DNA from 2 places in the Pseudomonas sp. FFPRI_1 genome. Region 2 is predicted to be linked to the other one. Evidence: predicted binding sites of a transcription regulator. Region 2 holds the regulator's gene; the other holds the start of a gene.
The links. The regulator sigma-54, encoded in region 2, starts transcription at its own class of promoters, with help from an activator protein. The targets are predictions, from matches to a motif close to ANTGGCATNNANNTTGCTNT.

Region 1: a site for sigma-54 is predicted at 3,176-3,195, ahead of glnA (glutamate--ammonia ligase). Genes of this name have one in related genera too.

The regions. Positions count from the first base shown of each region.
Region 1 covers NZ_AP029168.1:702,326-713,846, reverse strand. Annotated here, with positions in the region: gene typA (translational GTPase TypA) at 1-1,367, opposite strand, end outside; gene thiI (tRNA uracil 4-sulfurtransferase ThiI) at 1,507-2,961, opposite strand; gene glnA (glutamate--ammonia ligase) at 3,293-4,699, shown strand; gene ACZ5BO_RS03180 (chorismate mutase) at 4,870-5,430, shown strand; gene ACZ5BO_RS03175 (DUF4124 domain-containing protein) at 5,508-6,014, shown strand; gene ACZ5BO_RS03170 (CaiB/BaiF CoA transferase family protein) at 6,028-7,215, opposite strand; gene ACZ5BO_RS03165 (acyl-CoA dehydrogenase family protein) at 7,248-8,969, opposite strand; gene ACZ5BO_RS03160 (LysR family transcriptional regulator) at 9,081-9,980, shown strand; gene ACZ5BO_RS03155 (MFS transporter) at 10,136-11,521, shown strand, end outside.
Region 2 covers NZ_AP029168.1:1,326,202-1,337,722, reverse strand. Annotated here, with positions in the region: gene ACZ5BO_RS05970 (ATP-binding cassette domain-containing protein) at 1-174, opposite strand, end outside; gene ACZ5BO_RS05965 (KpsF/GutQ family sugar-phosphate isomerase) at 439-1,413, shown strand; gene ACZ5BO_RS05960 (KdsC family phosphatase) at 1,413-1,937, shown strand; gene lptC (LPS export ABC transporter periplasmic protein LptC) at 1,947-2,519, shown strand; gene lptA (lipopolysaccharide transport periplasmic protein LptA) at 2,506-3,051, shown strand; gene lptB (LPS export ABC transporter ATP-binding protein) at 3,051-3,776, shown strand; gene ACZ5BO_RS05940 (RNA polymerase factor sigma-54) at 3,958-5,451, shown strand; gene hpf (ribosome hibernation-promoting factor, HPF/YfiA family) at 5,588-5,893, shown strand; gene ptsN (PTS IIA-like nitrogen regulatory protein PtsN) at 5,906-6,370, shown strand; gene rapZ (RNase adapter RapZ) at 6,373-7,230, shown strand; gene ACZ5BO_RS05920 (HPr family phosphocarrier protein) at 7,247-7,519, shown strand; gene ACZ5BO_RS05915 (ZIP family metal transporter) at 7,553-8,446, opposite strand; gene ACZ5BO_RS05910 (superoxide dismutase) at 8,480-9,091, opposite strand; gene ACZ5BO_RS05905 (hypothetical protein) at 9,093-9,542, opposite strand; gene ACZ5BO_RS05900 (class II fumarate hydratase) at 9,570-10,946, opposite strand; gene ACZ5BO_RS05895 (hypothetical protein) at 10,939-11,334, opposite strand.

The sequences.
Region 1 (11,521 bases), 620 kb from region 2:
AGGAACTGGTTACGGAAACCGATCAGACCACGAGCCGGGATGTTGTATTCCAGGCGTACACGGCCCTTGCCATCCGGAACCATGTTGCTCAGGTCGCCCTTACGCAGGCCCATTTCTTCCATGACCTTGCCCTGGGATTCCTCAGGGATGTCGATGGTGACGTTTTCGAAGGGTTCCTGCTTCACGCCGTCAACTTCACGGATGATCACTTCAGGACGGCCAACGCCCATCTCGAAGCCTTCGCGACGCATGGTTTCGATCAGTACCGACAGGTGCAGCTCACCACGGCCGGAAACCTTGAACTTGTCAGCCGAGTCGCCTTCTTCAACGCGCAGAGCAACGTTGTACAGCAGCTCCTTGTCCAGACGCTCCTTGATGTTACGGCTGGTCACGAACTTGCCTTCTTTACCGCAGAATGGCGAGTCGTTGACCTGGAAGGTCATGGAAACGGTTGGCTCGTCAACGCTCAGTGGCTTCATCGCTTCGACAACAGTCGGGTCGCACAGAGTGTCGGAGATGAACAGCTCGTCGAAACCGCTGATGCAGACGATGTCGCCGGCAGCTGCTTCTTCAACGTCTACACGGTGCAGACCGTGGTGACCCATCAGCTTGAGGATACGACCGTTGCGGCGCTTGCCGTTGACGTCGATGGCCACCACCGGGGTGTTCGGCTTGACGCGACCGCGAGCGATACGGCCAACGCCGATCACACCCAGGAAGCTGTTGTAGTCCAGAGCGGAAACCTGCATCTGGAACGGACCGTCACGGTCAACGCTTGGCGCTGGCACGTTGTCGACGATCGACTGGTACAGCGGGGTCATGTCTTCGGCCATTTCGGTGTGGTCCAGACCGGCAATGCCGTTCAGGGCCGAGGCGTAGACGACTTTGAAGTCCAGCTGTTCTTCGGTAGCGCCGAGGTTGTCGAACAGGTCGAAGATCTGGTCCAGAACCCAGTCAGGACGCGCGCCCGGACGGTCAACCTTGTTGATCACCACGATTGGACGCAGGCCGGCTTCGAAAGCCTTCTTGGTCACGAAACGGGTTTGCGGCATAGGGCCGTCTTGAGCGTCGACCAGCAGCAGCACGGAGTCGACCATGGACATTACGCGCTCAACTTCGCCGCCGAAGTCGGCGTGGCCCGGGGTGTCCACGATGTTGATGTGGTAGCCGTTCCAGTTGATGGCGGTGTTTTTCGCCAGAATGGTAATGCCGCGCTCTTTTTCCTGGTCGTTGGAGTCCATCACGCGCTCGTCGTTGAGCTCGTTGCGCTCCAGGGTGCCGGATTGACGCAGGAGTTTGTCTACCAGGGTGGTTTTACCGTGGTCAACGTGGGCGATGATGGCGATGTTGCGTAGATTTTCGATCACTTGTGTATCTCGATCAGAGGATTCGGTGTGCTGACAAGTTATGGCAGCGATTAACAATAGAGTCAGGCTTTGCCGTTACAGCTTTACGGCGGCGTCGGGGGGACGGTGACGCAAGCCACAGGCAAACATCCCCGGGCACTTAGCTCGGTCTATAAACGCGCACATTGGCATGTCCCTCACTGAGCAGATGGTGAGCATGCAGGCGACTCATGACGCCTTTGTCGCAATACAGCAGGTACTGGCGCGTAGGGTCCAGTTCCTTGAAGCGGGCGTTCAATGCATAGAACGGCAGCGCTTTTACTTCGATGCCAGCCAAGTCCAGCGGGTCATCTTCCTCGGCATCCGGATGACGGATGTCGATGACGATCTGACCGGCCAGCGCTTCACTGACTTCTTCAATCTGCACATCCTGGCCCAACTCATCGATCACCCGATCGATCGGCACCAGTTTGGCCCGCTCGATCGCACGCTCGAGCACGGCCATGTCGAATTCTTTCTCTTCATGCTCGACGCGATGGCGCTTGGCATGGGTCTTGGGGTTCACCGAGATGACCCCGCAGTACTCCGGCATGTGCTTGGCGAAGTCGGCGGTGCCGATCTCCACGGCCAGGTCGATGATGTCCTGCTTGTGGCTGGCGATCAGCGGACGCAGCACCAGCTTGTCGGTCACGCAATCGATCACCGAGAGGTTCGGCAAGGTCTGGCTGGACACCTGGGAAATCGCCTCGCCGGTGACCAACGCGTCGATGTGCAGGCGGTCGGCGATGCTCGACGCGGCACGCAACATCATACGCTTCAAAATGACGCCCATATGACTGTTGTCGACTTTGCCGAGGATTTCCCCGAGCACTTCCTCGAACGGCACGCTGACGAACAGCACGCGCTGGGAGCTGCCGTACTTCTTCCAGATATAGTGCGCGACTTCCATCACGCCCAGTTCATGGGCACGCCCGCCCAGGTTGAAGAAGCAGAAATGCCCCATCAGGCCGCGGCGCATGATCTGGTAGGCCGCCACCGTGGAATCGAAACCGCCGGACATCAGCACCAGGGTCTGTTCCAGGGCGCCCAGCGGGTAGCCGCCGATGCCATTGTGCTGGCTGTGGATCACGAACAACCGTTGGTCGCGAATTTCCATCCGCACTTCAACTTCCGGCGCTTTCAGGGAAATTCCGGCGGCGCCGCACTGCCGACGCAGTTGGCTGCCGACGTATTTTTCCACGTCCATGGAGCTGAATTCATGCTTGCCGGCACGCTTGCAGCGCACGGCAAAAACCTTCCCCGCCAGGGACTCGCCAAAGTGCTGGTGGCACTTGGCAACGATGTCGTCGAAGTCGCCCAGAGGGTACTCGTCGACCTGCAGGAAATGCGCGATGCCGGGCATGCAGCCCAGGCGCTCGGTCATGTCCTTCAGGGCCTTGGGCTCGCTGACGGCGGTTTCCAGCTCGAGGTTGTCCCATACACCATTGACCACCACGGCCGGGTCCAGGTCGCGGAGCACGGCACGGATGTTCTTCGCCAACTGACGGATGAAACGCGTCCGAACCGGGCGGCTCTTGATGGTGATTTCCGGGAAAACTTTAACGATTAGTTTCATGAAAACAGCGCGCGCTGGGCCAGCCGAAAAAGGGGGGCGCGGATTATAGCGGAAATTGCTCAAGGTTTAACCAGTTAATGTGCAGAAGGTTTTCGATGCACCAAAACGGGTCATTTATTGGCAAAGACGCTACATTGCAGTGCGCCAGATGCCGGCATTTGACCGAATCCGCCGTATAAAGCGTGATTTTGGGGCAGAAAACCCATCTCGGGGCACTGGCATGCAATTTGCTCCCTTGTGAGGCAGGTTGCCATGGCAGAGTATTCGCGCCGGCATCACCCACATTCTAAGGGCACTCCAACACCAAGCCCGAAGCCACCCGGAGGACACTATGTCGAAGTCGGTTCAACTCATCAAAGATCATGACGTCAAATGGATTGATCTGCGCTTCACTGACACCAAGGGCACTCAACATCACGTGACCATGCCGGCTCGTGATGCGCTGGATGAAGACTTCTTCGAAGCGGGCAAGATGTTCGACGGCTCCTCCATCGCTGGCTGGAAAGGCATCGAAGCCTCCGACATGATCCTGATGCCGGACGACAGCACTGCCGTACTGGACCCCTTCACCGAAGAACCGACCCTGATCCTGGTCTGCGACATCATCGAACCTTCGAGCATGCAGGGTTATGACCGCGACCCACGGGCCATCGCCAAGCGCGCCGAAGAGCACCTGAAGGCCACCGGTATCGGCGACACCGTATTCGCCGGTCCAGAGCCAGAGTTCTTCATCTTCGACCAGGTGAAATTCAAGTCCGACATCTCCGGTTCGATGTTCAAGATCTACTCCGAGCAAGGTTCGTGGATGTCCGACCAGGACATCGAAGGCGGTAACAAGGGCCACCGTCCTGGCGTCAAGGGCGGCTACTTCCCGGTTCCACCGTTCGACCACGACCACGAAATCCGTACCTCCATGTGCAACGCACTGGAAGAAATGGGCCTGACCGTCGAAGTTCACCACCACGAAGTGGCGACTGCCGGCCAGAACGAAATCGGCGTCAAGTTCAACACCCTGGTGAAGAAAGCCGACGAAACCCAGACCCTGAAGTACGTGGTGCACAACGTGGCCGATGCCTACGGCCGCACCGCCACTTTCATGCCCAAGCCTCTGTACGGCGACAACGGCTCGGGCATGCACGTGCACATGTCCATCTGGAAAGACGGCAAGAACACCTTCGCGGGTGAAGGCTATGCCGGCCTGTCCGATACCGCCCTGTACTTCATCGGCGGCATCATCAAGCACGGTAAGGCCCTGAACGGCTTCACCAACCCGGCGACCAACTCCTACAAGCGTCTGGTGCCAGGCTTCGAAGCCCCGGTCATGCTGGCCTACTCGGCGCGCAACCGTTCCGCTTCGATCCGCATTCCTTACGTGTCGAGCCCCAAGGCCCGCCGTATCGAAGCGCGTTTCCCGGACCCGGCTGCCAACCCGTACCTGGCCTTCGCTGCCCTGCTGATGGCCGGCCTGGACGGTATCCAGAACAAGATCCACCCTGGCGACGCTGCTGACAAAAACCTGTACGACCTGCCGCCTGAAGAGGCCAAAGAGATCCCACAAGTTTGCGGCAGCCTGAAGGAAGCCCTGGAAGAGCTGGACAAAGGTCGCGCGTTCCTGACCAAAGGCGGCGTTTTCAGCGACGACTTCATCGACGCCTACATCGCCCTGAAAAGCGAAGAAGAAATCAAGGTCCGTACCTTCGTACACCCACTGGAATACGAGCTGTACTACAGCTGCTGATCCGGTAGCGCCTGCGCGAGCGGCGTGATGAAAAAGCCTCCTTCGGGAGGCTTTTTTTATGCCTGCAAAATAGCCGGAGTCTTGGCTGGCGAGGGATGCAGGTTTGACCGGTGCAGGGCGGTTGCGTGCATCATGGGCGCCACTTCATTGAACAATAGCCGAGCCTCCCCATGCCCTCACGCCTCACGCTGTACCTGGCACTGACCTGCAGTCTGTTCGCCACCGCCACCGCCGCCCGTGCCGCCGACGCCCCGACCGCCCTCGCCCCGCTGCTGGCCAGCATTGGCGAGCGCCTGGACATTGCCGATCAGGTGGCCCTGAGCAAATGGGACAGTCACAAGGCCGTGGAAGACCGCCCGCGGGAACAGCAGGTGATCGCCGGGGCCGCGAGCCAGGCCGCCACCTATCACTTGGGCCAGGAGGTGGTGGAGCCATTCTTCGCGGCCCAGATCGAAGCCAACAAACTGGTGCAGTACGCCAGGCTTTCCACCTGGCACCTGCAGGGCAAGGCGCCGGATACGCCACGGGCGGACCTGGTCGGGCAGATTCGTCCGCAACTCGATCGGTTACAAAAGCGCCTGTTGCAGCAACTGGCCGATTTCAGCCCTCACCGTACCGACCCGCAATGCCCGCAATGGCTGGCCCAGGCCAACAAGACCAGCAGCACCGACCCACTGCGCCAACTGGCGATGATCCGCGCCACGGCCGAGTTATGTGTGTTCAAAGGTTAACCACGGCCACGCCAATGGGTGTGGCGCCCTATGCTGGAGCCTTTCCAGCGAAGGCCCGCGCGGCCGGGAGCACTGTCATGCGGGCCGCAGTCTTTTGCCTGCTGTGGATAACCACCCTGCCGGCCATCGCCCAGATCTATCAGTACACCGATGGGACGGGCCATCGCGCCTACAGCGACCAGCCGCCGAAGACCGGGCACCCGTCGATCGAGACGTCCGTGGTCAATCGCATGCCGAGCCCCACGCCGCTGCCCCGGGAAACAGCGCCAGCGCAAGCACCCACCCCCAGGCCCTACGCCCGGCTGCAGTTGAGCGGAGTGCCAGAGCACGCTGCGTTGCGGGCCAACAATGGCAGCTTCAGCGTGCAGGTGGAGTTGCAACCGGAGCTGCAGGCGTCCCACCGCCTGCGCCTGGTACTGGACGGCAAGCCCTATGGCCTCGCCACGCCTGGGCCAAGCCTGCCATTGGTGAACCTCGACCGGGGCGAGCATCGCCTGGCAGTCCAGGTGCTCGACGGCCAGCAGCAAGTCTTGCAGCAGAGTCCGGACCTCACCTTCACCCTGCTGCGAGCCCGCCGGCCCTGATCCTGCGCCGGCCTCAACCCCGTACCACACCGCTGGCCAGCAGAGCGGCGATGGTCGGCTCATCCAGCCCCAGCCCCTCCAGCACCGCACGGGTATGCTGCCCCAGGGTCGGCGGGGCACTGCGGTAGCTGGCCGGGGTACGCGAGAGCTTCACCGGAGAGCCAATGCCCCGGTAGTCGTCGATCTCCACCAGCAGCCCGCGGTGCCGGGTGTGGGGATGAGCCACGACCTGATCGACGGTGGCAATCGAACCGCAAGGCACCCCAAGGCCGATCAACCGCTGGGCCAGTGAGGGACCATCATGGGCTTGCAGGTGCCGTTCCAGCTGGTGCTTCAAGGCCTCGCGATTGACCGAGCGCTGGCCGTTGTTGGCGAAGCGCGGATCATCCAGCAACTCGCAGGCTCCCAGCTCCTGGCACAGGCGGGTGAACTGGCGGTCGTTGCCGACGGCGAGAAAGATCGGCTCGCCAGCTGTGCGATAGCTGTCGTACGGAGCAATGTTGGGATGGGCGTTGCCGGTGCGCCGCGGGGTCTTGCCGGCGGCGAAATAGTTCGGCAAATGCGGGTGCAGCAACGAAACGCCACAGTCGTACAGGGAAATGTCCAGGGACTGGCCCAGGCCGCTGCGCTGACGTTCGTTGAGCGCCAGGAGAATCCCCGCCAGGGCATTCAGGCCGGTGACCATGTCGACGATCGGCAGGCCGATGCGCAACGGCCCACCCTCGTCCTCGCCGTTGACGCTCATCAATCCGGCCATGGCCTGGATCACCGCGTCATAGCCGGGCAAGCCGCCCAGGGGGCCATCCTCCCCAAAGCCGGAAACCGCGCAGTGGATCAACGCCGGAAAACGCTGGCTCAGCACTTCGGCATAACCGATGCCCCAGCGTCGCAGGGTGCCGGGCTTGAAGTTCTCGATCAGCACGTCGGCCCCTTCGAGCAGTTGCATCAGCAACTCCAGGCCTTCGGGGCGGGACAGGTCGACGGCAATTCCCTGCTTGTTGCGGTTGACGCCGCGATAGTACGAAGCGTCGGCGCCTTCGAAAGGTGGCCCCCAGCCCCGGGTTTCGTCGCCGCTCAGGGGCTCCAGCTTGATCACTTCGGCGCCATGGTCGGCCAGGGCCTGGGAACAGTAGGGACCACCGAGCACACGGCTGAGGTCGATGACTTTCAGGCCCGTCAGGGCCCCTTGGGCAAGCGTCATGAAAGTACTCCGGTGAGTTGCACAAAGGTCATTCAGGCCGGCAGCAGGCGCATGGCTTCGGCTTGGGACAGCGGGCTCTCGGTGGCCAGGCGCGCCAGCAGCTCGGCGTCGATCGGCGCATCCAGATTCAAGGGGTCACGGGGCAGGACCTTGTGCACCAGCACCAGGTGCGCCAGGGCCAGGCGCCGATAGTCCGGCGCCTGGCGCGTTGCTTCCCAGGCCATGAAAATCGCACTGGCCAGGTGGTACAGGACACTGCCGGCCTGGCGCACCTGCTCGTCCCGGCGTTGTTGCGCCACGTTGTGAAAGCAGGTCACGCTGCGCAGCAGGGCCGAGTCGAACAGCACGCGGCTGGCCTGGGGCAAATCGGCTTCGGCGAGCAACCCGGCCAGATACCCCTGCAGCGGTTCCAATGCCTGCTCGCGCGTCACCGCCCGGGCAATGTCCAGGGCGACGATATTGCTGGTGCCTTCCCAGATCGACCCCAGATGGGCATCACGCACCAGACGGGCATCGCTCCACTCTTCGATGTAGCCGACGCCGCCCCGAACCTCCATGGCATCGCCGGTCACTCGGCGGGCATCCCGGCAGGCGCGGAACTTGATCAACGGGGTGAGGATGCGCACGCACTTGCGCGCCGTCTCGTCACCGCCATCGGCCCGTGGCAGCAGGGTGGCGATCTGCATGAACATCGAGCGCGCCTGTTCGGTGGGCAGCATCATCTTCAGCAGTTGCCGCTGCATCAGCGGCATCTCGATCAGGTGCTTGCCGAACGCCTTGCGCTGGCGAGCGATGAACAGGGCCTCGTTGAGGCCGCGCCGCATCAGCCCCGCCGCACGCACGCCGTTGGACAGTCGCGACATGTTGATCATGTCGGCCATTTGCTGAAAGCCGCGGCCCACCTCGCCAATCAAATAGGCGCTGGCGCCTTCCAGGGTGATTTCGCCACTGGCCATGGAGCGGCTGCCCAGCTTGTCCTTCAGGCGCTGGATCCGGTAGTGGTTGCGCGAGCCGTCCGCCAGCACCTTCGGCAGCAGGAACAGGCTGACCCCGGCCATGCCCGCGGGCGCATCTTGCGGCCGCGCCAGGACCATGGCCAGGTCGGCATCCGGGTTGGAGCAGAACCACTTCTCGCCAAACAGGCGCCACTGGCCGTCTTCCAGCCGGGCACAGGTTTCGGTACGCGAGACATCGGAGCCGGCAGCCTGTTCGGTCATGAACATCGCCCCCTGGAACAACTGCTCGAAATCCTGGGACTGCAAGGATGGCAAGTAACGCGCCACCAGTTCCGGCGTACCGAACTTGCACAGGGTCCGGGTCAGCGAGTCGGTCATGCTCACCGGGCAGCACAAGCCGAACTCGGCCTGGACGAACAGGTAGGTCAGGGCGTACTTGATCAACGGCGGCGGGCCACCGGGCCGATGGCTCATGGCGGCCAGGCCCAGCTCGGCGTAGGCCACCCGTTCCAGGGCGACGTAGTCCGGGTGTTTGGCAATGCTCTGCAGGTTCTCGCCACGGCGGGTGCGCGGCTGCAGCACCGGCGGGTGCTTGTCCGCGGACAGGGCCAGTACATCGAGTTCTGCGCCGGCCCGGGCGCCCAGGCGCTGCAGGCTGGGCAGCCATTGCTGATAGACCGAGGGCGGCAGGTAAACCTTGAGCAACGCGGCCAGGCCGGCATCGCACTGGAAAAGGTTGATGCCCCGGCTGTCGGGGATGTTCAGGCTGTCTTCAATGGGGCGGGGCTCGGCGGTCATGGCGCGTCTCCTGATTTTTGTAGGCCGAGACTAGAGCCGCCATCGATAAGTATCTAATACAAAATTCATCAACTACGATAAGAAAACAATATCGTAGAAACCGGGATCGCCATGGACCTCAAACAACTGCGCTACTTCGTCGCGGTGGCCGAAGAGCTGCACTTCGGGCGTGCCGCCAGCCGCCTGTGCATCTCGCAACCGGCACTGAGCTTCGACATCAAGAAACTCGAAGGGCAGCTGGATATCCAGTTGCTCAACCGCAACAACAAGTCCGTGAGCCTGACCAATGCCGGCCAGGTGTTGCTGGAGGAGGCGCGCTACCTGTTGCTGCGGGCCGAGCAGGCACGACGCCTGACCCAGCGCTCGGCCGAGGGTTTTGCCGGACGCCTGAGCCTGGGCTTCGTCAACTCGATCCTGCACCGCGGGCTGCCCCAGGCGGTCAAGGCCTTCGAACGCGACCACCCGGACACCGAGATCGTATTGATGGAAATGAACAGCGCCGACCAGGCCCAGGCCCTGCAGCGCGGCCAGATCGATCTCGGCTTCGTGCATGGCGGCACCTTTGCCGCCGGCATTCACAGCGAAACGCTGCTGGCCGAACCCTTTCTGTGCTGCCTGCCCCTGGGGCACCGACTGGCCCAGGTGTCGCGCATCGACCTGGCACAACTGGCCAACGACGACTTCATCCTGTTTCCCCGGGAAGTCTCGCCGCACTATCACGACCTGATCATCGCCCGCTGCGTGGCGGCCGGTTTCAGCCCGCGCATCCGTCACGAAACCCGGCTCTGGCAAACCGTGGTGGCAATGGTCACCCATGAGATGGGGGTGGCGCTGGTGCCCCAGACCCTGGCGATGATCGGCCAGCCGGGGGTGCGCTACTGCGAGATCGAAGGCCCGGGCGCGCCTTCGCAGATCCTGGCGATTCGCCTGGAGGCCAAGCCATCGGCCGCCGCCGAGAATTTCCTCGGCACGCTCAAGTCCCTGCTGCCACCCGTAACCACGGGGCCTTGAGCCTCGCCTGGCGATACGAAATCACGTATCAAACCATAAGATTTAATCATTATATTTTTCGATTCCCGCCTGTATAGGCTGCCAGCGGTCGGACCGTGCATGAGGTCCATGCGCCCGCCGCCGGTGCCTATAAAAATAACAAGCAGGAGTTGAACATGACCGCCGCCCTGGAAGCTGCCGCCCACAAGAAAGCCCGCAAGGCGGGCGTTGCCTCGTTCATCGGCACCACCATCGAGTGGTACGACTTCTACGCCTACGGGATCGCCGCCGCCCTGGTGTTCGGCAAGGTGTTCTTCCCCGCCGACCTGCCCCCGGGCACCGCCACCCTGCTGTCTTTCCTGACCTTGTGGGCCGGCTTCATCGCCCGCCCCATCGGCGGCATCATCTTCGGCCACATGGGCGACAAGATCGGCCGCAAGACCACCCTGGTGATCACCCTGATCATGATGGGCGTGGCCACCACCTGCATCGGCCTGCTGCCCGGCTACCTGCAGATCGGCATCTGGGCGCCGATCGCCCTGGTGACACTGCGAATCATCCAGGGCATCGCCGTGGGTGGCGAATGGGGCGGGGCAATCCTGATCGCCAGCGAAAGCGCGCCCAAGGGCAAGGGCATCCTCTATGCCGCCTTCGCCCAGCAAGGCTCTCCGGCCGGCAACCTGCTGGCGACCCTGGTGTTCTTCGGCCTCAGCGCCCTGCCAGCGCCGGACTTCCTGCTCTGGGGCTGGCGCATTCCGTTCCTGCTCTCGGCGGTGCTGGTGATCGTCGGCATGATCATCCGCCTCAAGCTCGAGGAGTCCGATGACATGAAGCGCCTGATCGAGCAGAAAAAGACCGTCAAACTGCCGATTCTCGAAGTCCTGCGCAGCCACTGGCGCATCGTGCTGCTGGGCGCCGGGGTGCTGCCGATCATCCATGTCACCTACTTCAAGAGCACCTTCGCCCTGTCCTGGGCCACCAAGGAGCTGGGCTACAGCCAGGGCAGCTTCCTCAGCGTGATCGTCATCGCCCTGGTGGTGCAGTTCATCACCCAGCCTCTGGGCGCAGTACTGGTATCGCGAATCGACATGCGCAAGGCGATGGTGCTGATGGTGGTGCCAGAGTTGCTGCTGATGCCGATGATGTTCTTCGCCGTGGAGACCGGCACCTACTGGATTGCCGTGCTCGGCATGTGCCTGGCCACGGTGCCGCACTCGATGTTCTACGGGGCGGTGGGCGGCATCCTGGCCCGGGCCTTCCCGACCCGGGTGCGCTACAGCGGGCTGTCGATCTCCTACCAGCTGTGCTCACTGCTGGTGGGGGGCGCCACCCCGGTGCTGGCCCAGAGCATCCTCAACAGCACCGGCAGCATCGTCGGCGTGGCCATCGCCTCGGCCTGCTACACCCTGGTCTCGCTGGTGTGCATGCTGTTGCTGCTCAAGCGTATCGGCCACAACGCCTCCGAGCTGTCCACAGCGGAGCAGGCGGATGCCGATGAGCTGGCCCGGCAGGCCGGGCAGGTGCCCCCTCAGCTCGCTGCCGACGCCCCGGCGGAACCGGCC
Region 2 (11,521 bases):
CAACTGCATGCCCATCAAGCGCAACAGGGTGGTTTTCCCACAGCCGGAAGGCCCCATGATGCCGGTGACCTTGCCCCGCGGAATACGGATATCCACATTATTGAAAATGCTGCGCGCACCGCGCTTGAAGGACAATCCCTTCAGCTCGACCGCGTAGGCGTTATCGGCACTCATCTAAACTCCTTGCGATGCAGCCTTTCACTCGGACGCTTGGCTCCCTGCCGGGAGCACGTGCCCCTGCGCAGGCCGAACTGGCGGCGAACTATATCACTGCTGATACGGAGCCCCCAAGGCCGAAGCCGTGAACGTTCAGGTCTACGACAGGCAAAACCGGAAGATTGCTCAGGCGCCTTGGGCAAAGTCTGACGAACTTGCGTGAGGGATTTGTTCATTACCGCTATAATCGCCGCCTTTTCATCGGGCTATACGATTTCAGACATGAGCCAATCCAGCGACCTGATTCAATCAGCACAACGCACCATCCGCCTCGAACTTCAAGCAGTAGAAGGCTTGCTGCCCCATATCGACGCAGATTTCGTACGCGCTTGCGAGATGATTCTGGCCAGCAAAGGCCGCGTGGTCGTGGTCGGCATGGGCAAGTCCGGGCACGTCGGCAACAAGATTGCAGCTACCCTGGCCAGCACCGGAACCACGGCTTTCTTTGTGCATCCCGCCGAAGCCAGCCATGGCGACATGGGCATGATCACCCGCGACGACGTGATCCTGGCCCTCTCCAACTCCGGCTCGACCAACGAAATCGTCACTCTGCTGCCGCTGATCAAGCGCCTGGGCATCCAGTTGATCAGCCTCACCGGCAACCCGGAGTCGCCGCTGGCCAAGGCTGCCGATGTCAGCCTCAACGTTCATGTCGAGCACGAAGCCTGCCCATTGAACCTGGCACCGACGTCCTCGACTACCGCCGCACTAGTCATGGGCGATGCCCTGGCCGTGGCCCTGCTGGAAGCCCGCGGCTTCACCGCCGAAGACTTCGCATTCTCCCATCCGGGAGGCGCCCTGGGCCGCCGGCTGCTGCTCAAGGTCGAGAACGTCATGCACGAAGGCTCGGACCTGCCGCAGGTGCAGCGCGGCACCCTGCTCAAGGACGCGCTCATGGAAATGACCCGCAAGGGCCTGGGCATGACCGTGATTCTGGAGGCCGATGGCCGCCTGGCCGGGATCTTCACCGACGGTGACCTGCGTCGCACCCTCGATCGCGCCATCGATATTCATCACGCCACCATCGACTCGGTCATGACCCCTCATGGCAAGACTGCCCGTGCCGACATGCTGGCCGCTGAAGCCCTGAAAATCATGGAAGACCATAAAATCAGCGCCCTGGTGGTGGTGGACAAGGAAGACCGGCCGATCGGCGCCTTGAACATGCACGACCTGCTGCGCGCGGGAGTCATGTAATGAGTACCGACCTGCTGCAACGCGGCAAACACATCAAGCTGGCGGTGTTCGACGTCGACGGCGTCCTGACCGACGGCCGCCTGTACTTCCTCGAAGACGGCAGTGAATTCAAGACCTTCAACACCCTCGATGGCCAGGGCATCAAGATGCTCATGGCTGCCGGCGTACAGACGGCGATCATCAGCGGGCGCAAGACCCCGGTGGTAGAGCGCCGGGCCAAGAACCTGGGGATTCCTCACCTGTACCAGGGCCGTGAAGACAAGCTGGTGGTTTTGGACGAACTTCTTGCCCAACTCAACCTAAGCTATGAACAGGTCGCCTACCTGGGTGACGACCTGCCCGACCTGCCGGTGATCCGCCGCGTCGGCCTGGGCATGGCGGTCGCCAACGCGGCAGGCTTTGTCCGCGAACATGCCCATGGCGTCACCATTGCCCGTGGCGGCGAAGGCGCTGCCCGGGAGTTCTGCGAGCTGATCCTGCGTGCCCAGGATCGCCTTGAAGCAGCCAATGCCGCTTACTTATAGAGCCCGACCATGCTGAGCAAAAAGATTCGCAACATTCTGGTCTTCGGAACCATCGCCCTGCTGTTCGCGGCGGTCGGTTATTGGAACATCAGCCCCGAACGCTTCCTCGACAAGCCCGTGGCCCAGGTCGACGAAAGCGCCATCGACTATTACGTGATCAACGCCCGCAGCGTGCAGTACCTGCCCGACGGCAAACTGCAGTACGAAATGACCTCGGACAAGGTCGAGCACGTCAAATCCAGCGAAGTGACCCTGCTGACCAAGCCGGACCTGCAGATGTACCGTGGCACCACCTTTCCCTGGCACGTCCAGAGCGAGCGCGGCGAGGTCAATCCGGACGGCACCGAAGTCGAGCTGATCGATTCGGTACGGGTGTCCCGCACCGACGAGCACAACCGCAATCTGCTGATCACCACCACCCGCATGACAGTATTCCCGCAGAAGCAATATGCGCAGACCGAGCAAGCCGTTAGAATCGACGGCGCCGGCGGCGTGACTACGGCCAAGGGAATGAAAGCGTATTTGAAAGACGGCAGGATGAACCTGCTATCGAACGTAAGAGGACAGTATGAGGCTCGTTAAAACCCTCCCTATTTTGCTCAGTCTGGGCGCAGCACTGGGAAGCGTGAGCGCCTGGGCTCTGCCGAACGATAGCCAACAGCCCATCCGCATCCAGGCCGACGACGCCCAGCTCGATGACAAGAACGGCGTGGCCACCTACAGGGGCGACGTGATCATCACCCAGGGCTCGATGAAGATCACCGGCAACACCGTGACCATCACCCGGTCCAAGACCGGCGAGATCGACGTGGTGACGTCGGTGGGCAACCTGGCGTACTTCGAGCAACTGCAGAAGCAGACCGATCCGAAGCCGGTCCAGGCCTACGCCGTGACCATCCAGTACCATGCCCAGCAGAACCGCATCGTACTGATCGACAAGGCCAAGGTGATCAACGACGGCAACACCACCGAAGGCGAGAAAATCGTCTACGACACCGTCAAGCAAGTGGCCAACGCCGGTCGCGCCAATGGCAGCTCGGTCACCGCGCCACGTCCGCGGATCGACATGGTCATCCAGCCGAAAAAGAAAACCGACGAGCAAAAGGCCCAGTAATGGCAACTCTGAAAGCTCAGCATCTGGCCAAGAGCTACAAGAGCCGCCAGGTCGTGCGTGATGTCAGCCTGTCCATCGACAGCGGGCAGATCGTCGGCCTGCTCGGCCCCAACGGTGCCGGCAAGACCACCTGTTTCTACATGATCGTCGGCCTGGTCCAGGCCGATCAGGGCCGCGTCCTGATCGACGACCTGGATGTCAGCCACCAGCCGATGCACGGCCGCGCCCGTGCCGGTATCGGCTACCTGCCCCAGGAAGCCTCGATCTTCCGCAAGCTCTCGGTGTCCGACAACATCATGGCCATCCTCGAGACCCGCAAGGAACTCGACAAGGCCGGCCGTCGCCAGGAACTGGAAAGCCTGCTGCAGGAATTCCATATCAACCATATCCGCGACAACCTCGGCATGAGCCTGTCCGGTGGCGAACGCCGCCGAGTGGAGATCGCCCGGGCCCTGGCCACCGCACCCAAGTTCATCCTGCTGGACGAACCCTTCGCCGGTGTCGACCCGATCTCGGTCGGCGACATCAAGCAGATCATCCACCACCTGAAGGCCAAGGGCATCGGGGTGCTGATCACCGACCACAACGTCCGGGAAACCCTGGACATCTGCGAGACCGCCTACATCGTCAACGACGGGCAACTGATCGCTGAAGGCGATTCCGAGACCATCCTGGCCAATGAACTGGTCAAGGAAGTCTATCTGGGCCATGAGTTCCGCCTGTAAGGGCTGAGGTGTAGGGCTAGACGCCAGAGCGCCGGGAACAATAAACCCTACAAATTTTATTGTTACCGCGCTCTAGGCAAACACTTCAGTTTCAGGCATATAATTTGCTTATGTTTGGCGCTCCGGCGCCCTGTAGTGGATGGCGCATGCGCGCCGGCAAATAAGGTGTTAAGCCCCTGCCATGAAACCATCGCTAGTCCTGAGAATGGGCCAGCAGCTGACGATGACACCGCAGCTGCAACAGGCCATCCGCCTGCTCCAATTGTCGACCCTGGACCTGCAACAGGAAATCCAGGAAGCCCTGGAGTCCAATCCGATGCTCGAACGCCAGGAAGAAGGCGACGACTTCGACAACAGCGACCCCCTGGCCGACAACCCCGAGTCCAAACCCAATACCGAGATCCAGGAACCCTCCTACCAGGAAGCCGCCCCCACGGTGGACAACCTCGAGGACGGCGAGTGGAGCGAACGCATTCCCAACGAACTGCCGGTGGATACCGCCTGGGAAGACGTCTACCAGACCAGCGCCAGCAGCCTGCCGAGCAACGATGATGACGAGTGGGACTTCACCACCCGCACCTCGGCTGGCGAGAGCCTGCAAAGCCACCTGCTCTGGCAGTTGAACCTTGCACCGATGTCGGACACCGATCGCCTGATCGCCGTGACCCTGATCGACTGCATCAACAACCAGGGCTACCTCGAGGAGACCCTCGAGGAAATTCTCGAAGCCTTCGATCCTGAACTGGATATCGAGCTGGACGAGATCGAAGCCGTCCTGCACCGCATCCAGCAATTCGAACCGGCCGGCATCGCTGCCCGCAACCTGGGCGAATGCCTGTTGCTGCAGTTGCGTCAGCTCTCGGCGAAAACCCCTTGGCTGACCGAAGCACAGCGCCTGGTCGGCGACTACATCGACCTGCTGGGCAGCCGCGACTACAGCCAGTTGATGCGCCGCATGAAACTCAAGGAAGACGAGCTGCGCCAGGTCATCGAGCTGGTGCAAAGCCTCAACCCGCGCCCCGGCTCGCAGATCGAATCCAGTGAAGCTGAATACGTGGTCCCGGACGTCATCGTGCGCAAGGACAACGAGCGCTGGCTGGTGGAGCTGAACCAGGAATCCGTACCGCGCCTGCGAGTCAACGCGCAGTACGCCGGTTTCGTTCGCCGTGCCGATACCAGCGCCGACAACACCTTCATGCGCAACCAGTTGCAGGAAGCCCGCTGGTTCATCAAGAGCCTGCAGAGCCGCAACGAAACCCTGATGAAGGTCGCCACCCAGATCGTCGAGCACCAGCGCGGCTTCCTCGAGTACGGCGATGAAGCCATGAAGCCCCTGGTTCTGCATGACATCGCTGAAGCGGTGGGCATGCATGAATCGACGATTTCCCGGGTGACCACGCAGAAATTCATGCATACCCCACGGGGCATATATGAACTGAAATACTTTTTCTCGAGCCACGTCAGCACCTCTGAAGGCGGTGAATGCTCGTCCACGGCGATCCGCGCAATCATCAAAAAACTGGTCGCGGCGGAAAATCAGAAAAAGCCGTTGAGTGACAGCAAGATCGCTGGTTTACTGGAGGCACAAGGCATTCAGGTAGCCCGTCGCACCGTCGCCAAGTACCGCGAATCCCTTGGGATCGCGCCTTCCAGCGAACGCAAGCGGTTGATGTAGCCGCCGGGCTGGCCACAGCGTTTCAGGGTGTGCCGAACCTTCCGGGCCGCATTCAGGCGCAGCGGGTTCGGACACAGTCTAGGTGGCAGGCAACCCAGCCTGCCGCGTTATGCACTGGCAACGAAGGAGAAGCTGTATGCAAGTCAACATCAGTGGACACCAACTCGAAGTGACTGAACCCCTGCGCGTCTACATCGGCGAAAAACTCGACCGGCTGGAGCGCCACTTCGACAAGATTACCAATGTGCAGGTCACCATGGCTGTCGAGAAGCTCAAGCAGAAAATCGAAGCCACCCTGCACATCCACGGTGGGGAGGTCGTCGCCAATGCAGAACATGACGATATGTATGCCGCAATTGACCTGCTCACCGACAAGCTTGACCGCCAACTGAAAAAGCATAAGGAAAAGCAACTCCACCTTCTCCAAGGTACGGGTCGCTAACACTCCCCTCCCATGATCCGACTTGAAAGCATCCTGACCCCCGGCCGTTCCCTCGTGAACGTGCCGGGCGGCAGTAAAAAACGCGCCCTCGAACAAATTGCCAACCTGATCAGCCGCGAAGTGCCTGATCTGGAGATGCAGGATGTCTTCGAGAGCTTGATTGCCCGTGAAAAACTGGGATCCACCGGTTTTGGCAACGGCATCGCCATTCCCCACTGCCGCCTCAAAGGCTGCGAGTCGCCCATCAGTGCCTTGATGCACCTGGACGCTCCGATCGATTTCGACGCCATCGACGGCGCACCGGTGGACCTGCTGTTCGTCCTGCTGGTCCCGGAAGCGGCCACCGATGCACACCTGGAGCTGCTCCGGCAGATCGCCAGCATGCTCGATCGCAAGGAAGTTCGTGATCGGCTGCGCAGTGCCACCAGTAACGAAGCCTTGTATCAGGTTGTCCTGGACGAGCAAAACGGTCAGTAATCATGCGCTTGATCATCGTCAGCGGCCGCTCCGGCTCAGGTAAAAGCACCGCCCTCGATGTTCTCGAGGACCACGGCTACTACTGCATCGACAACCTGCCGGCCGGGCTGCTGCCCGAGCTTGCCGAACGTGCGCTGATTCACACCGAACTGGCCCAACCGCTGGTGGCGGTGTCCATCGACGCACGCAACCTGCCCAGCCACTTGTCGCGTTTCCCCGAGTTGCTCGAAGAAGTGCGCAGCCGGCACATCCAGTGCGATGTGCTTTATCTGGACGCCGACGAGGAGACCCTGCTCAAGCGCTTCTCGGAAACCCGTCGCCGCCACCCACTGAGCAGTGCCAACCGTTCGCTGGCAGAGGCCATCCACGATGAAACCCAGTTGCTGGGGCCGATCGTCGATCTGGCGGACCTCAAGGTCAACACCACCAATCTGAACCTCTACCAACTGCGCGACACCATCAAGCTGCGGCTGCTGAACCAGCCCGAGCCCGGTACCGCGTTTTTGGTGGAGTCCTTCGGGTTCAAGCGCGGCATGCCGGTGGATGCCGACCTGGTGTTCGATGTGCGCTGCCTGCCCAATCCATATTGGAAACCCGAACTGCGCGCTCAATCCGGCCTGGACGCCCCGGTGGCCGAGTACCTGGCCGCGCAGCCCGATGTCGAGGAAATGTTCCAGGACATCTCCAGCTATCTGCTCAAGTGGCTGCCACGCTTTGCCGCCAGCAACCGCGCCTATGTGACCATCGCCATCGGCTGCACCGGTGGGCACCACCGTTCCGTGTACCTGACCGAGCGCCTGGGCCAGGTCCTGCAAAAACCCCTGAAGAACGTCCAGGTTCGCCACCGCGACCTTAGCTGAAAGGATCTACCCCGCGATGCCAGCTCTGGAAATTGAGATCATCAACAAACTGGGCCTGCATGCCCGAGCCTCAGCCAAATTTGTCGGCGTGGCCGGCCAGTTCCCCTGCCAGATCCGCGCCGGCAGGACCCCGGAATCCATGGTCGACGGCAAGAGCATCATGGCCATGATGATGCTGGCCGCCGGCAAGGGCACCAAGATCCATCTGAGAACCGAAGGCGAGCAGGAACAGGAAGCGCTGGACGCGCTGGTGGCATTGATCAACAACTTCTTCGACGAAGGCGAGTAACCCCGAACCGGGCACTCGCTCGCCACAAGGCACTCAGGCGAGTGCCGTGTCCATCACCATCATCAGGCAGAAACCGATACACAAGCCAAGGCTGGCCAACTTCTCATGCCCGTTACGCCGCGACTCGGGAATCACTTCGTGAGTCACCACCAACAGCATGGCACCCGCGGCCAGGGCCAGGCCCAATGGCAACAGCAACTCCGCCAGGCTTACCAGCCATGCGCACAACAGGGCGAAGACCGGCTCCACCAGACCTGAAGCCGCACCGATCAGGAACGCCTTGACCCGCGACATTCCCGCCCCCGCCAGCACCAGTGCAATCACCAGGCCTTCTGGTACGTCCTGCAGGGCAATGCCCATGGCCAGGCTGTCCGCATCGGGCATGCCGCCGCCGGCCGACACCCCCACCGCCATCCCTTCCGGAATGTTGTGGGCAATGATCGCAAACACAAACAGCCAGATGCGCGGGGCAATCACCGGATGCTCCGGCGTCCCTACCAGGACCTCCGGGCAGCCCCCGGAAACTTTGCGATCCACCAGAAACAGACCAAAGGCTCCCAACAGGATGCCGAAGCAGATCAGACCGCTGGCCCCCCAGGCAGACAACCCCAGGTCCTGGGCGGCGGCAATGCCGGGAACGATCAGTGAAAACGCCGTCGCCGCCAGCATCACACCAGCACCGAAACCCAGCAGAGTGTCACTCACGGCGATTGGCATCCTGCGGATCACCAGCACCGGGACCGCCCCCAGCGCCGTGCCCAGGGCGCAGATAGATCCACCCTGCAATGCACGCAGCAGTCGTGGCTCCAGGTCAAGCCAGCTCAGCCCTTGAGCCACCAGCAATGCGGTGCCCGCCAACAGCAACAGCGAACCGAAGGCATAACGAAACATCCGTCCGCTGCTGATCGCCAGTGTTTCAGTGCCCATAGTCGGCCTTAGATCTTGTTTTGAGGGAGAGGATCAGGCCATCGCGGCCTGGTAGCGTTGGGCAACTTCCGGCCAATTGATCACGTTGTAGAAGGCATTGATGTATTCCGGCCTACGGTTCTGATAACGCAGATAGTAGGCGTGCTCCCACACGTCCAGGCCGAGAATCGGGGTATTGCCATTCATCAGCGGGCTGTCTTGGTTGCCGCTGCTCTCCACCACCAGTTTTTTCTCCGGGGTCACGCTGAGCCAGGCCCAGCCACTGCCGAAACGGGTCAACGCAGCCTTGGTGAACGACTCCTTGAACCGCTCGAAACCGCCCAACTGCTGCTCGATCGCCTGGCCCAGCGGGCCATCCGGCTTGCCACCACCGGCGGGAGTCATGACCGCCCAGAACAATGAGTGGTTGGCATGGCCGCCCCCCTGGTTGATCACCGCAGCGCGCAGTTGCTCCGGCAGGTGCTGCACGCTGGCCACCAGTTTTTCCACCTCCCAGCCCGCCCACTCGGTGCCCTCCACCGCCGCATTGAGGTTGTTGATGTAGGTCTGGTGGTGCTTGCTGTAATGAATCTCCATGGTTTGCGCATCGATGTGCGGTTCCAGGGCGTCATAGGCGTAAGGCAAGGCAGGCAAGGTAAAGGACATATCAGTGCACTCCATGTAAGGGGCTGTCGGGGGACGCGCTGTCCAGGGACAAGCGCGCGACGTTGCTGTCCAGCAAGCGGTGAGTACGGGGGTATTCGCCGTGGTCACCGATGAAGTTGAGCAGCTCGACGTAGGTCTTGCTGCTCTGGCGCAGGGCGGCCTCCCGCAGTGCCAGGGGCAGGCGGCTGTCCTGCATGGTCTGCAACAGACGCTGGTGGATCGCACAGAGGTATTCCGCGCTCTCCTCCGGCTGGTTCAGGCGCAAATGCAGGTCTGCCAGGTTGTGATGGGAGATCACACAGGCTGCCACCGCTTCGTCGGGATTCGACCAGCGCTCGAACAACACCTGGGCCAGGGCCAGCGCCTGCAGGTAGAACTCGCGGGCATCCACCAGTTCGCCTTGCATGAACAGGCGGTTGGCCCTTTCGATCGTGCGTTTCCAGTGCTCCATGGTGAGCCTCCAAAGCGGTGTCGAGGGTTACACGCCGCCCGCGGTGAGTTTTTCCGGATCCAGCAGGATCTCCAGCTGGCTGCGTGGCAGGTCGGTGTGTTCAAGTGCCACGTCGATCACCGGGCGACCTTGCTTGTAGGCGGTCTTGGCGATCTCGGCGGCCTTCTGGTAGCCGATGATCGGGTTCAGGGCCGTGACCAGGATCGGATTGCGCGACAGCGCTTCCTTGAGCTTGGGCTCATTGACCTTGAAGCTGGCGATGGCCTTGTCCGCCAGCAGGCGGCTGGAGTTGGCCAGCAACTCGATGCTGCTCAAGAGGTTCTGGGCGATGATCGGCAGCATCACGTTGAGTTCGAAGTTGCCCGATTGCCCGGCCACAGTGATGGTGCTGTCGTTGCCGATAACCTGGGCGGCGACCATCGCCGTGGCTTCCGGAATCACCGGGTTGACCTTGCCCGGCATGATCGAGGAGCCCGGCTGCAGGCCTTCCAGCTCGATTTCACCCAGCCCCGCCAATGGGCCGGAGTTCATCCAGCGCAGGTCGTTGGCGATCTTCATCAATGACACGGCCGTGGCCTTGAGCTGCCCAGACACTGTCACGGCGGTGTCCTGGGAGCCAATCAGGGCGAACAGGTTCTTGCCCGGCGTGAATTGCACCTGGGTCAGCTTGCTCAGTTGCTGGCTGAAACGCCCGGCGAATTCCGGGTGGGCGTTGATCCCGGTTCCTACGGCGGTGCCGCCCTGGGCCAGGGATTGCAGGCTCGGCAGCAGATCCTGCAGGTGGCTGATGTTGGCCTTGAGCTGCTGCGCCCAGCCTTCCAGCACCTGGCTCATGCGCACCGGCATGGCATCCATCAGGTGGGTACGGCCGGTCTTGATGAAGGGATGGACCTGCACCGCCTTGCGCTCGATGACCTCCACCAGGTGCACCAGTGCCGGCAGCAGTTGCTCGTGCAGCGTCAAAGCTGCGCTGACGTGGATAGTGGTCGGGATGATGTCGTTGCTGCTCTGGCCACAGTTGACGTGGTCGTTGGGGTTGACCGGCTCGCCCAGCAGGCGCGTGGCCAGGGTGGCCAGCACTTCATTGGCGTTCATGTTGGAACTGGTACCGGAACCGGTCTGGAAGATATCCACCGGGAAGTGCTGCATGAAGTCGCCCTCCAGCAGGCCCTGGGCGGCATCGACGATGGCTTTGCCCTGGGCTTCGCTGATCTGCCCGAGTTCGACGTTGGCCCGGGCCGCGGCCGCCTTGGCCAGGATCAGGGCCCGAATGAAGGCCGCCGGCATGCGTTGGCCGCTGATGGGAAAGTTGTCCACCGCGCGCTGGGTCTGGGCGCCGTACAGGGCCAATTCCGGTACCTGCAGTTCGCCCATGCTGTCGCGTTCGATACGGGTATTACTCATCGGGAAATCCTTGCACCAGTTCTATCAGGGGAATGGAAGGCAGCAGCGAGCAGGTGGCCAACTGCCAGGCATGGCTTTGCCAGCGCTTGAGCCGGCATTGGCACAGTGACAATCGCTCCATGTCGCGAAGCGGGCGCCAGGCCTGGTCCAGGCACTGGCTACGCCAATGCCAGGGCAATGCGGTATCGGTAGCGGTATCGATCAACAAACGAAAGGAGGTTTCGGCGACAGTCCAGGCTGACATGGCGGTGCAACACGCCAGGTAGCGGCCTTCGGCGAGGTAATGCTCGATCAGACGGGGCTCGTCCGGTTCCAGTGCGCAACGGATCTGGCGGCTCATCCAGCGCCAGCTTTCGAGGTAAGGCTGCTCGTGCAAGGCAGAACTCATGACCTGGGCTCATCGAATAATGATTTTCATTATTAAATGATATTGAGAATCAAATCAATCTGGCTTGTATGATTTCTGTCCACTCAAGGGGGACAGCCGCGGGAGCGGAAACACGATTGGACATCCGGCACGCACGCCCCTCCCCCCTGCCAGGATCGGAAAAGCCCAGGCATAAAAAAACGCGCCA